2 regions of the Streptomyces sp. NBC_00576 genome follow, and region 2 is predicted to be linked to the other one. Evidence: riboswitches for the same ligand, from Rfam matches in the RefSeq annotation. Region 2 holds a riboswitch; the other holds the start of a gene.
The links. A riboswitch is a leader RNA that binds a small molecule or an ion and turns the genes downstream of it on or off. The one in region 2 is predicted to bind S-adenosylmethionine.
Positions count from the first base shown of each region.

Region 1 (6,479 bases), 3.4 Mb from region 2:
TTCGGCCCCGCCGGTCACGCCCTGCCGCAGCTGCGCATCGGCGTGAACGACGAGGGCTACCTTGAGGCGCTCGGCGACTTCTCCGAGCCCGTCGGTCCTGCCTTCTGGGAGCGCGGATGAGCACTACGGCAAACACAGACGCGCGTTCGTCGCGTGAGAAGGCACCCGCCGGTGAGCGTGTCGCCGACTGGGCCGACGGCCGGCTGGGGATCTACTCCCTGGCCAAGGCCAACATGCGCAAGATCTTCCCCGACCACTGGTCGTTCATGCTGGGCGAGGTCTGCCTCTACAGCTTCATCATCATCATCCTCACGGGTGTGTATCTGACGCTGTTCTTCCACCCGTCGATGAACGAGGTGGAGTACCACGGCAGCTACATCCCGCTGCAGGGCCAGCTGATGTCCGAGGCCTTCAACTCGACCATGCACATCTCCTTCGATGTGCGCGGTGGTCTGCTGATCCGGCAGATCCACCACTGGGCGGCGCTGATCTTCCTCGCCGGCATGTTCGTGCACATGATGCGCGTGTTCTTCACGGGTGCGTTCCGCAAGCCCCGCGAGGTCAACTGGCTGTTCGGGTTCCTGCTGTTCGTCCTGGGCATGTTCACCGGGTTCACCGGCTACTCGCTCCCTGACGACCTGCTCTCCGGTACCGGTGTGCGCTTCATGGAGGGCGCGGTCCTGTCCGTGCCGGTCGTGGGCACGTACCTGTCGTTCTTCCTGTTCGGCGGCGAGTTCCCCGGCGGCGACTTCGTGTCCCGGTTCTACTCGATCCACGTACTGCTGCTGCCGGGCATCATGCTCGGCCTGGTGGTCGGCCATCTGATCCTGGTCTTCTACCACAAGCACACGCAGTTCGCGGGCCCCGGAAAGACGAACAACAACGTCGTCGGCATGCCGCTGCTGCCGGTCTACATGGCCAAGGCCGGAGGCTTCTTCTTCCTGGTCTTCGGTGTCATCGCGGTCATCGCTGCCATCGCCTCGATCAACCCGATCTGGACCATGGGCCCCTACCGGCCGGACCAGGTGTCGACCGGTGCGCAGCCCGACTGGTACATGGGCTTCTCCGAGGGCCTGATCCGTGTCATGCCGGGCTGGGAGATCAACTTCTGGGGTCACACGCTCGTCCTGGGTGTGTTCATCCCGCTGATCATCTTCCCGCTGGTCCTGGTCGCGATCGCGGTCTACCCGTTCATCGAGTCCTGGGTCACCGGCGACAAGAGCGAGCACCACATCCTGGACCGCCCGCGCAACGCGCCGACCCGTACGGGCTTCGGTGTCGCGTGGATCACCTGGTACATGGTGCTGCTGATCGGTGGTGGAAACGACCTCTGGGCCACGCACTTCCACCTGTCGATCAACGCGATCACCTGGTTCGTACGGATCGCGTTCTTCGTCGCCCCGGTCCTCGCGTTCATCGCCACCAAGCGGATCTGCCTCGGCCTCCAGCGCCGCGACAAGGACAAGGTGCTGCACGGCCGCGAGTCCGGCATCATCAAGCGTCTGCCGCACGGTGAGTTCATCGAGGTGCACGAGCCGCTCAGCCAGGAGGCCCTGCACACCCTCACCGCGCACGAGCAGTACGCGCCGGCCGCGATCGGCGTGACCGTCGATGAGAACGGTGTCGAGCGCAAGGTGAAGGGCACGGAGAAGCTGCGCGCCAAGCTCAGCAAGTCGTACTACGGCGAGGACAGCCAGATCGCCAAGCCCACCGCCGAGGAGTACAAGGAGATCACGAGCGGCCACGGCCACCACTGATCACCCCGCTTCGCCACACACGGCAGAAGGGCCCCGTCCGTACACCGGACGGGGCCCTTCGCCGTGCCGCCGGGCTGGATAGGGTGTTCCCATTCCACTAGGAGTCCCGCGGAGTTCCGCAGGGACTTACCCCAGGAGCGGCAAATGAGCGCTGTGAACCCCGCCGGAGGCGATACCGCGGCGGTCCGTTCCTGGCCCCGCGTACTGAACGGCCTGCTCGACGGCCATGACCTGAGCGCCGCCGACACCGCCTGGGCGATGAACCTGATCATGCGCGGTGAGGCCACCGACGCGCAGATCGCCGGGTTCGTGGTGGCACTGCGGGCCAAGGGTGAAACCGTCGAGGAGATCTCGGGGTTCGTCGAGGCGATGTACGAGCACGCCAACGTGATCGAGGTGCCGGGGCCGACCGTCGACATCGTCGGCACCGGCGGCGACGGCGCCAACACGGTGAACATCTCCACCATGTCGGCGATCGTCATCGCCGGCACGGGCGCCAAGGTCGTCAAGCACGGTAACCGGGCGGCCTCCTCGGCCTCCGGGGCGTCGGACGTGCTGGGGCAGCTCGGAGTCAATCTGGAGCTGACGCCGAAGCGGGTGGCCGAGGTGGCCGAGGAAGCCGGGATCACCTTCTGCTTCGCGGCCAAGTTCCATCCGGCGATGCGTCATGTGGGCGCCGCGCGAGGCCAGTTGGGCATCCGGACGGTCTTCAACATCCTGGGCCCGCTGACCAACCCCGCCAAGGTCAGGGCGCAGGCGGTCGGGGTCGCCGACCCCCGGATGGCGCCCATCGTCGCCGGTGTCTTCGCCGAGCGCGGCAACTCGTCCCTGGTGTTCCGGGGCGACGACGGCCTCGACGAACTGACGATCACCGCCACCTCCCGGGTGTGGGTCGTCCGGGACGGCAAGGTGACGGAGGAGACCTTCGACCCGCGCGACGTGGGCATCGAACTGGTCCCGGTGGAGGCGCTGCGCGGCGGCGACGCCTCCTACAACGCGGCGGTCGCCCGGCGGCTGCTGGACGGCGAGACCGGGCCCGTACGGGATGCCGTGCTGCTCAACTCGGCGGCCGCACTGGTGGCGCTGGACCCGGGGCCGGGTTCACTGGCCGAACAGATCGGCGCCGGGATGGCGCGGGCCGCGGAATCCGTCGACTCCGGGGCGGCGAAGCGGACGCTGGAGCGGTGGGCGGCGGCCAGCAACGCGTAGCGCTTCCTCGATTCCCCTCTTTCTCTCTTCCCCGCTTCTCTTGCCTTCTTGTTGATGGGCGTCCCGCGATCCGGACACGGGTTGCGGGGCGTCGATCACTTCACGTACGTTCTGTACCAGGTCATGAGTGACAGTCATGAGGCCCCGGCCGACTGTCCGGCAACCCTCCGTCCGTGGCGGGGTGCCCCGGGATGAAGACCAGGCCGTAGGCAGCAAGGCTTACGGCAAGCGCGGGCCCCTCTCGATACCAGGGGTCCTGGTCGTTCGAGGGAGTCTTCCGTGAGCAAGCGAATGCGATAGGGCTGCCGAGCCCCGCCTCCGCGCACCCTTTTCACCTTTTTCCTGTGCTGAGCCACGTCCGCTCGCACAGCGATTCCTCTTGCCTCTCACGGGAGTTCGCCATGTCTGTCTCCACCCTTGCCGCCGACCAGGCCGTTTGCTGTGACATTTCGGGGCCTTTGGCTGTTCTGGGCCGTGATGTCACCGTCCCGCTCGTCACCGGCGGCGAGGTCAACTACGCGGCGCTCGACTACGCCGCCAGCGCGCCCGCCCTCCAGCGGGTCTGGGACGACGTGGCCGCGTACGCGCCCTACTACGGCAGCGTGCACCGGGGTGCCGGCTACCTCTCCCAGCTGTCGACGGACCTCTTCGAGAACGCCCGCAGGACGGTCACGGAGTTCCTGGACTGCCGCGCCGACGACCAGCTGATCTTCACTCGGTCCACCACCGACTCCCTCAACCTCCTCGCCGCCGCCCTCCCCGACGGCTGCCAGGTCTTCGTCTTCGAGACCGAGCACCACGCCTCCCTGCTGCCCTGGCAGAACGCGCAGGTCACCTACCTCGACGCCCCGCGCACCCCCCAGCAGGCCGTGGCCACCCTTAAGGAGGCCCTCGCCGCCCGTACCGCATCTGTTCAGGGGGGCCAGGGCCCGGCCCTCGTCTGCGTCACCGGCGCCTCCAACGTCACCGGTGAGCTGTGGCCCGTACGGGAGCTGGCCGACGCCGCCCACGCGCACGGTGCCCGGATCGTCCTTGACGCCGCCCAGCTGGCCCCGCACCACCCGGTCTCCGTCCAGGACCTGGACGTCGACTGGGTCGCCTTCTCCGGCCACAAGCTGTACGCGCCCTTCGGCTCCGGTGTCCTGGCCGGCCGCGCCGACTGGCTGCGCGCCGCCGACCCGTACCTCGCCGGGGGCGGCGCCAGCCGCAAGGTCACGCGGCGCACGGACGGGGGAGTGGACGTGGAGTGGCACGACACCGCCGCCCGGCACGAGGCCGGCTCGCCGAACGTCATCGGTGCCTACTCGATCGCCGCCGCCTGCAAGGCCCTCACCGAGGCCGGCTTCGACGCCCTCGTGGCTCGGGAGCAGCACCTGATCGACACCGTGCGGGCGGGGCTGGCGGAGGTGCCCGAGGTCAGGGTTCTCTCGCTGTTCGGCGACGACGCCCCGCGCGTCGGCGTCATCTCGTTCGTCGTCGAGGGCTGGAACAGCTCGCACTTCGCCGCGGCGCTTTCCGCCGAGTACGGGATCGGGGTGCGGGACGGGTTGTTCTGCGCGCATCCGCTGGTGCGGACGCTGCTGGGCAGTGACCCGCAGACTCAGGGGGAGTGTGGCGCCCCGGAGGCTGCCCCCGGCGAGAAGTCGCTGAACGCGATTCGGGTGAGCTTCGGTGCGGGCACCCCCGACGAGCACGTGGAGCGGTTTGTGGGTGCGGTGAAGGAGCTTGTGCGGGATGGGGCTCGGTGGCAGTACCGGACCGAGGACGGGCGCTGCGTGCCGGCGGTCTGACCGCCCCCGCCGCCCTACCCGGCCCGTCCCCGGGGGCTCTGCCCCCGGGCCCCGCTCCTCGAACGCCGGAGGGGCTGGATGGTGCCCGCCGGGGCTGGATTTGCCGGCGGAGCCCGAAGCGTCAGCGTTGAAGGCGTCTAGCTGTCCAGGCCGATCGCGAACGCCGCCTCCAGGTCGTGCTGGGAGTACGTGCGGAACGCCACGTGGGTGTCTGTTGCCTCCACGCCCGGGATCTTGCTGATGCTGCCGGGGATGATCTCCGCCAGGTCCTCGTGGGCCTTGACACGGACCATCGCGATCAGGTCGTACGTACCGGTGACCGAGAAGACCTCGCTCACGCTGTCCAGGCCGGCGATCGACTCCGCGATCTCGGGGATCCGGTCCACGCTGGTCTTGATGAGCACGATCGCGGTGATCACGGCTGGTTCTCTCCCTCGGTGGCCGACGCTGGGGCGGAACTCACTCTAGTGGTACGCCGATGTCGCACCCACGCGTGGACGAAGCCCAGCCCGAACCCCACCACGTGCGCCAGATACGCCACCCCGGGCCCGGAGGACGCCCGGCCCGCCGCCACCCACTGGAGGGTCGCCCAGAACGGGAGGGTCAGCCAGGCCGGGAAGCGCAGCGGGAGGAAGAAGAGGAACGGGAAGAGGCTTGTGACGCGGGCGCCGGGGAAGAGGTACAAAAACGCGCCCAGGATCGCCGAGATCGCACCGGACGCCCCCACCAGCGTCTGCTGCGAGCCGGCGTTGGCGGCGGCGTAACCCAGCAGGGCGAGATAGCCGCAGCCCACGTAGAAGAGGGCGAACTCCAGGTGGCCGAGGCGTTCCTCGGTCATCGCGCCGAAGACGTAGAGGAAGAGCATGTTGCCCAGCAGGTGGACCCAGCTGCCGTGCACGAACAGTGCCGTGACAGGGGTGAGCGTGGCCCGCGGGGCGCCCGTGAAGAGGTCGGCGGGGACCACGCCCCAGCGCCGGAAGTAGGCCCGCTGGGCGGCGAGCAGGGCGTCCCCGGTGCCGTATCCGGGGTTCAGGCCCGAGGCGGGGCCGATGACGAAGAGCAGGCAGCAGACGGCGATCAGCCCGTACGTCACCGGCGCCGACTGGGCGCGGACCGATCTGTGGACTGCCGTACGCCACTTTTCGAACTCGCCGATCATGGATACAGAGCATGACGTAACGGGACCGAACAGTGCAGACCGCCTCGCCGCTGTGGACGGACGGGCGGTGGGTACCCGCCAGGCCTTAGGGTTACGAGCCACACGCTCCAGGCAAACTGGCGCAGCACGGATACTAGAAGGAAAGCGAACATATCCACGATGACGGTTCCTCTGCCTACCGACTCGACCCGGTGGCGCTGTGCTCTCTGCGGCAACCTCACGCGTTTCGACGTGACCCGCTCCTCGAAGGTCGTGGAGTACGTGCACCTCGACCTCTCCGGAGATCCAAAGGTGGAGGAGCGCGAGGTGGTCAGTGAGACCATCGAGTCGGTGCGCTGCCGTTGGTGCAACGCCGTGGATCAGGTGGAACTCGTGGACAGGCCGGGCGCCGGCTCCTGACGGGAGCAGGCCCCGCACCGGAACTGGTTGGGGTGACGGATGGTGGAGACCACAGGCGGGGAGCCGGGCGACGGCGCCGCCGAGGTGCTCGACCGCCCGCTGCCCGACGGCGTGCGCAGGCGCGTCGTACAGATCGTTTCCGACGGGTTCGGCGGGCTGACCGTG
Region 1 covers NZ_CP107780.1:8,331,435-8,337,913, forward strand. Annotated here, with positions in the region: gene qcrA (cytochrome bc1 complex Rieske iron-sulfur subunit) at 1-120, shown strand, start outside; gene qcrB (cytochrome bc1 complex cytochrome b subunit) at 117-1,757, shown strand; gene trpD (anthranilate phosphoribosyltransferase) at 1,902-2,966, shown strand; SAM riboswitch class IV at 3,086-3,203, shown strand; gene OG734_RS36235 (aminotransferase class V-fold PLP-dependent enzyme) at 3,368-4,756, shown strand; gene OG734_RS36240 (Lrp/AsnC family transcriptional regulator) at 4,894-5,175, opposite strand; gene OG734_RS36245 (rhomboid family intramembrane serine protease) at 5,172-5,915, opposite strand; gene OG734_RS36250 (hypothetical protein) at 6,075-6,314, shown strand; gene OG734_RS36255 (NYN domain-containing protein) at 6,354-6,479, shown strand, end outside.
Region 1: it holds a riboswitch for S-adenosylmethionine, as region 2 does, so the genes downstream of both, OG734_RS36235 (aminotransferase class V-fold PLP-dependent enzyme) here and thrC (threonine synthase) in region 2, are expected to answer to the same signal.

Region 2 (6,479 bases):
TGGAGTTGGCGATGAGGATGTAGGGGTCCTCGAGCGAGGACTCCATGCGCTCCATGTCGGTCGCGAAGTACGCCGAGATGTAGCCCTTGTCGAAGCGCATGCCCTCGGTGAGTTCCAGCTCCAGACCGAAGGTCTGGGACTCCTCGACGGTGATGACGCCTTCCTTGCCGACCTTGTCCATCGCCTCGGCGATGAGCTCGCCGATCTGCGTGTCGGCGGCGGAGATGGAGGCGGTCGAAGCGATCTGCTCCTTGGTCTCGACCTCCTTCGCCTGGTCGAGCAGCGCACCGGAGACGGCCTCGACGGCCTTCTCGATGCCGCGCTTCAGGGCCATCGGGTTCGCACCCGCGGCCACGTTGCGCAGTCCTTCGCGGACCAGCGCCTGGGCCAGGACAGTCGCGGTCGTCGTGCCGTCGCCGGCTACGTCGTCCGTCTTCTTCGCGACTTCCTTGACCAGCTCGGCGCCGATCTTCTCGTACGGGTCCTCGAGCTCGATCTCCTTGGCGATGGAAACACCATCGTTGGTGATCGTGGGGGCGCCCCACTTCTTCTCGAGGACGACGTTTCGGCCCTTGGGGCCGAGGGTGACCTTGACGGCGTCGGCGAGCTGGTTCATCCCGCGCTCGAGACCGCGCCGTGCCTCCTCGTCGAACGCGATGATCTTGGCCATGTGAAGTGGTCCTCCCGGACTGGGGTGGATTGCTCCGGACCGCGCTGGCGCCCGCGACGGACGGCCTGCCTGCCTCGGTGATTCCTTGCACCACCTGGCCTGCGGACCTCACCCACCCGGTCCTTCGTTATCACTCTCACCTTCAGAGTGCTAACGCCAATAATTAGCACTCGCCCCTACCGAGTGCAAGCGGCTCTCGAAGATCCGCAGGTGAACAGGGGGGTCGCCCACGCCATCCACGGACCGCCGCAGGCATGCCGACGGGTTGGCCGACAGGTTGGCGGACATGCCGCGGGCATGCCGAAGGGCTCGTACCCCGTGAGGTCCCACGGGGTACGAGCCCTTCGAATCCTTCAACGAAGGAAGAAGAACGTCGCTTGCGATGCGCCGGCGCGTTGCTTCAGCTGGTCGCCAGACGGACCATGTCCGCCTGCGGCCCCTTCTGGCCCTGCGAGATCTCGAAATCGACCCGCTGACCTTCCTCGAGGGTGCGGTAGCCGTCCATCTGAATCGCGCTGTAGTGGACGAAAACATCCGCACCACCGTCGACCGCGATGAAGCCGTACCCCTTCTCCGCGTTGAACCACTTGACGGTGCCCTGAGCCATGCCTAACTCCCCTATTACTGGCCCTTGCACGGATCCGCACTTCGCGGATCCGGGTCAGACCTCACCCCCCCAACCGGTGGAGGTGTGCGCCGGAACGCGTCGACCGCGGCCGAATGTATCTGTCCAACTGCCCTCTGCAACAGGTCAATCGGACGAGAAATCCGGGCACGCCAGGTCAGTAAATATGCGGAGAATTCACGCGGATTCAGGGCAAGCCGGGCCCCACAAAGAGAACAAAAAACGCAAAAGGCCTGCACACTTTGGCTACTTCTCGTTGGGTGCGCGGCAGGAATTAATACGCGTGCGGCGAGCGAAGTGGTGCGGCTTCCCCAACTGTACCGCGCTCAACCATACAGAATTGCCCCCTCCGCTTCTCTCACGGAGGGGGCAATTCGATGAACTCTCGGTAATCAATGTTACCGACGGTTACTACTCGCGGGTATCAAACCCGGGATCAGCCTCCGGCGACCGCCGGAATGATCGACACCCCGGCACCGTCCGGCGTCGCCGTCTCCAGCCCCTGCTCGAACCGGACGTCGTCGTCGTTGACGTACACGTTGACGAAGCGACGCAGCTTGCCCTGATCGTCGAGCACGCGGGCGGCGATCCCCGTGTGGTTCTTCTCCAGATCAGCGATGACCTCAGCGAGGGTCCCACCCTCAGCGGCCACCTCGGCCTGTCCACCGGTGTAGGTACGCAGGATGGTGGGGATGCGGACGGAAACGCTCACGATTGACCTCCGGTCAGGTGGAGCGCCCCAAAGGGGCGCGGGGCTGTGCTGGATGTGCGGCTACCGCCGCGTGGGCGCGACCAGCCCCCACGGACCCGCAGACAACAACGGCTATACGAGGCCGGCGTCCCGGAAAGACTCAAGGCTGGGCCGAATCGTCGCAGTCAGCCCGACGTCGGCCACCGCGTCCAACGTCTTGAGACCGTCCCCGGTGTTCAACACGACAGTCGTGAGCGTCGGGTCGAGGAGACCATTCTCGATCAGCTTCTTCGCCACACCCACGGTCACCCCACCGGCGGTCTCCGCGAAGATCCCTTCCGTACGCGCGAGCAACCGAATCGCGTCGACGATCTGCTCGTCGTTCACGTCCTCCACCGCCCCGCCGGTCCGCCGCGCGATATCCAGCACGTACGGCCCGTCCGCCGGGTTGCCGATCGCCAGCGACTTGGCGATGGTGTTGGGCTTCTGCGGCCGTACGACGTCGTGCCCGGCCTTGTAGGCCACGGACACCGGCGAGCAGCCCTCCGCCTGGGCGCCGAAGATCTTGTACGGCTTGTCGGCGACCAGCCCGAGCTTGATCAGCTCCTGCAGACCCTTGTCGATCTTCGTGAGCTGCGACCCGGAGGCGATCGGCACGACGAGCTGGTCCGGCAGCTGCCAGCCGAGCTGCTCGCAGATCTCGTACGCCAGGGTCTTGCTGCCCTCCGCGTAGTACGGGCGCAAGTTGACGTTGACGAAGCCCCAGCCCTCGCCGACCGGGTCGCCGATCAGCTCGGAGCAGAAGCGGTTCACGTCGTCGTAGTTGCCCTCGATGCCGACGAGCTCGCCGCCGTACACCGCGGCCATGACGACCTTGCCCTGCTCCAGGTCGTGCGGGATGAACACGCAGGAACGGAAACCGGCCCGGGCGGCGGCGGCGCCCACGGCACCGGCCAGGTTGCCCGTGGAGGAGCAGGAGAGGGTGGTGAAGTTGAAGGCGCGGGCGGCCTCGATGGCCTGGGCGACGACCCGGTCCTTGAAGGAGTGGGTCGGGTTGCCGGAGTCGTCCTTGACGAAGAGCTTGCCGGCGTCGACACCCAGCTCACGGGCGAGGTTGTCGGCCTGGACGAGCTTGGTCCAGCCGGGGTTGATGTTCGGCTTCTCGGCGACGTTCGCGGGGACCGGCAGCAGGGGCGCATAGCGCCAGATGTTCGCGGGTCCCGCTTCGATGCGCTTGCGGAGTTCCTCGGTGTCGGCCGCCGAATGGATGCCGAAGTCGTAGGCGATCTCCAGCGGGCCGAAACACTCCTCGCAGGCGAACACCGGACCGAGGGGGACGCGGTGGCCGCATTCGCGGCAGGAGAGTGCGGTGGCGGGACCGAGATCTACAGGGGTGCCGGAGCCGGCAGTGGTGCTCTCGGTGCTCTCGACAGTTTGAGTTTGCGCAGCCATGGAGGCGAGGCCCTTCCTCATCTTCCTCACGACGCATTTCGCCATGAGACGGATTTGGCACCTTCCCGAGCCGGCAGCCTCGCCACATGAACATGCGACAAGACCGGCTGGAGGGTTGCCGGGGCTTCATCGGGCCGTATCCCTCTGCCCCTCTGGATGAGCGGTATGAAGTTGTGAGGTTGTGAACACCGGCGACCTCGGACATGCGATGGTCACCCGCGTTGTTCAAGACTGTAACCGAAGGCTTGGATGGTGGTGGGAGCCGTCCGAACCGCGAGATAGAAGATCGCGCTTCCCCCCATGCAACGTAAGGGAGAGCCGCAGGTGCTGGAAGACGTCGAGCGCTGGCTCAGCACGCGCTCCTGGTCCGTTGGTGACCGCCCGCTCAAGAAGCTGATCGCCGCCAAGCGTTCCTCGAACGCCACGGTGAGTGTCGTCCTGCCCGCGCTGAACGAGGAGGAGACGGTCGGCGAGATCGTCGCCGTCATCCGCCGTGACCTGATGCTGAAGGTCCCGCTCGTCGACGAGATCGTCGTCATCGACTCGGGATCGACCGACCGCACCTCCGAGGTGGCCGCCGCGGCGGGCGCCCGGGTCGTGCACCGCGACGACATCCTGCCGCGTATCCCGGCCGTACCGGGCAAGGGCGAGGTCCTGTGGCGCTCGCTCCTGGTCACCAGCGGGGACATCGTCTGCTTCATCGACGCGGACCTGAAGGAGTTCTCGTCGGACTTCGTCTCCGGGATCGTGGGCCCCCTGCTCACGGACCCGGGTGTGGATCTCGTCAAGGCGATGTACGACCGCCCGCTCGGCCAGGCAGCGGGCCAGGGCGGCCGGGTCACCGAACTGATGGCCCGCCCCCTCCTCAACATGCACTGGCCGCAGCTGGCCGGCTTCGTCCAGCCGCTCGGCGGCGAGTACGCGGCCCGCCGCTCACTCCTCGAACAGCTCCCGTTCCCCGTCGGCTACGGCGTGGAGCTGGGCATGCTGATCGACGCCCTGCACCTGGTGGGCCTGGACGCGTTGGCGCAGGTCGACGTGGGTGTGCGCAAGCACCGCCACCAGGACGGCCAGGCCCTGGGCCGGATGTCCGCCGCGATCTACCGCACCGCACAGCTCCGGCTGGCCCGCGGCCATCTGATCCGCCCCTCGCTCACCCAGTTCGAGCGCGGAGACAACGGTTTCGAACCGCGTACGTACTCGGTGGACACGGAGGAACGCCCGCCGATGGCGGACATCGCGGAGTACGCGAGGAGGAAGGTCGCGTAGGCCGGGACGAGTCCCGGAACAGGCCCGGGAACAGGTCCCGGAACAGGTCCCGGAGCAGGTCCTGTGCGGTCTTGTATACGGCTGAGGCGTACGTGTGTACGTTTGAGCGTTTCCGGGCCGGGCTAGGTTGAGGCGTATGGCTTCAACGCAGGGTGTGCAAGGTGAGTACCGGGTGCTGGTCGCGTCCAACCGTGGCCCGGTCACGTACGAGGTCCGCGAGGACGGCTCGCTGCACGCCCGGCGCGGCGGCGGCGGGCTGGTCTCCGGGCTGTCGGCGATCGGGCCCGACGCGAACGCCCTGTGGGTCTGCTCGGCCCTCGGCGACGGCGACCGCGAGGCGGTACGGCGGGGAGAGGGCGAGCCGGGCGTGCGCATGCTCGCGATCCCTGCGGCCGTGCACGAGGACGCGTACAACGGCATCGCCAACTCGGTGCTCTGGTTCGTGAACCACATGCTGTACCAGACCCCGCTGGAGCCGGTCTTCGACGCGGAGTTCCGGCGCCAGTGGGCGTCGTACGAGGCCTACAACCGCGCGTTCGCGGCGGCGCTGGCGGACGAGGCGGCCGAGGGCGCGTCGGTGGTGGTCCAGGACTACCACCTGTGCCTGGTCCCGGGGATGCTGCGCGAACTGCGCCCCGACCTGCGCATCGGGCACTTCTCGCACACGCCGTGGGCACCGGCGGACTACTTCCGGATGCTGCCGTACGACATCTCCGAGCAGCTCCTTCGCGGCATGCTCGGCGCGGACCGCCTCGGCTTCCTCACCCGCCGGTGGGCCGACGCGTTCACCGCCTGCTGTAGGGACCTGGTCGGCGGCCTCGGCGACACGCGGATCGGGGTGCACGGGCTGGGCGCGGACGCGGACTTCCTGCGCAGGCGCGCGCACGAGCCGGACGTCGAGGAGCGGATGGCCGCGTTGAGGGCCGAGATCGGCGGCGACGGCCGGAAGACGATCGTGCGCGTCGACCGTACCGAGCTGTCGAAGAACATCGTGCGGGGCCTGCTGGCGTACCGGCAGTTGCTGGAGGACCGCCCGGAGTGGCAGGAGCGGGTCGTGCACGTGGCGTTCGCATACCCCTCCCGGCAGGACCTGGCGGTGTACCGCGACTACACGGCCGAGGTGCAACGGGTGGCGGACGACATCAACTCGGCGTACGGGAGCCCGGGTTGGACCCCGGTCGTCCTCCACGTCAAGGACGACTTCGCCCGCTCCCTGGCCGCCTACCGCCTCGCCGACGTGGCCCTCGTCAACCCCATCCGCGACGGCATGAACCTCGTCGCCAAGGAGATCCCGGTGGTCTCCGACGAAGGGTGCGCGCTGGTGCTGTCACGGGAGGCGGGGGCGTACGAGGAGCTGGGCGAGGACGCGATCGTGGTGAACCCGTACGACGTGACACAGACGGCGCGGGCGCTGGAGGAGGCGCTGAACATGGGGGCCGGCGAACGGGCGGAACGCACGAAGCGGCTGGCCGCGGCGGCGACCGCGCTGCCGCCGGCCCAGTGGTTCCTGGACCAGCTGAACGCGCTGGGCTGACGGGCTGTTACTGCTTCAACGCCGTACGACACGGGCCCGTCCCTGGGTTCGGAAACCGAGGGCGTGCCGGTAGATCTCGGGCAGTCGGTAGCGACCATCCGAGTCGGCGGCCAGCGCTCCGGCGTCACGCAGTACCTCGATGCCGTTGGCGTCCAGTCCGACGTCGTCGGCGCTGAAGGGCATGAGTACCTCGTGGGCGTACCTTTCCAACCCGCGCAGCAGATCGCCGAGCTTCTTG
Region 2 covers NZ_CP107780.1:4,933,184-4,939,662, forward strand. Annotated here, with positions in the region: gene groL (chaperonin GroEL) at 1-670, opposite strand, end outside; gene OG734_RS21095 (cold-shock protein) at 1,071-1,277, opposite strand; gene OG734_RS21100 (MoaD/ThiS family protein) at 1,732-2,007, opposite strand; gene thrC (threonine synthase) at 2,119-3,438, opposite strand; SAM riboswitch class I at 3,453-3,601, opposite strand; gene OG734_RS21110 (glucosyl-3-phosphoglycerate synthase) at 3,763-4,707, shown strand; gene OG734_RS21115 (alpha,alpha-trehalose-phosphate synthase (UDP-forming)) at 4,844-6,241, shown strand; gene OG734_RS21120 (ParA family protein) at 6,257-6,479, opposite strand, start outside.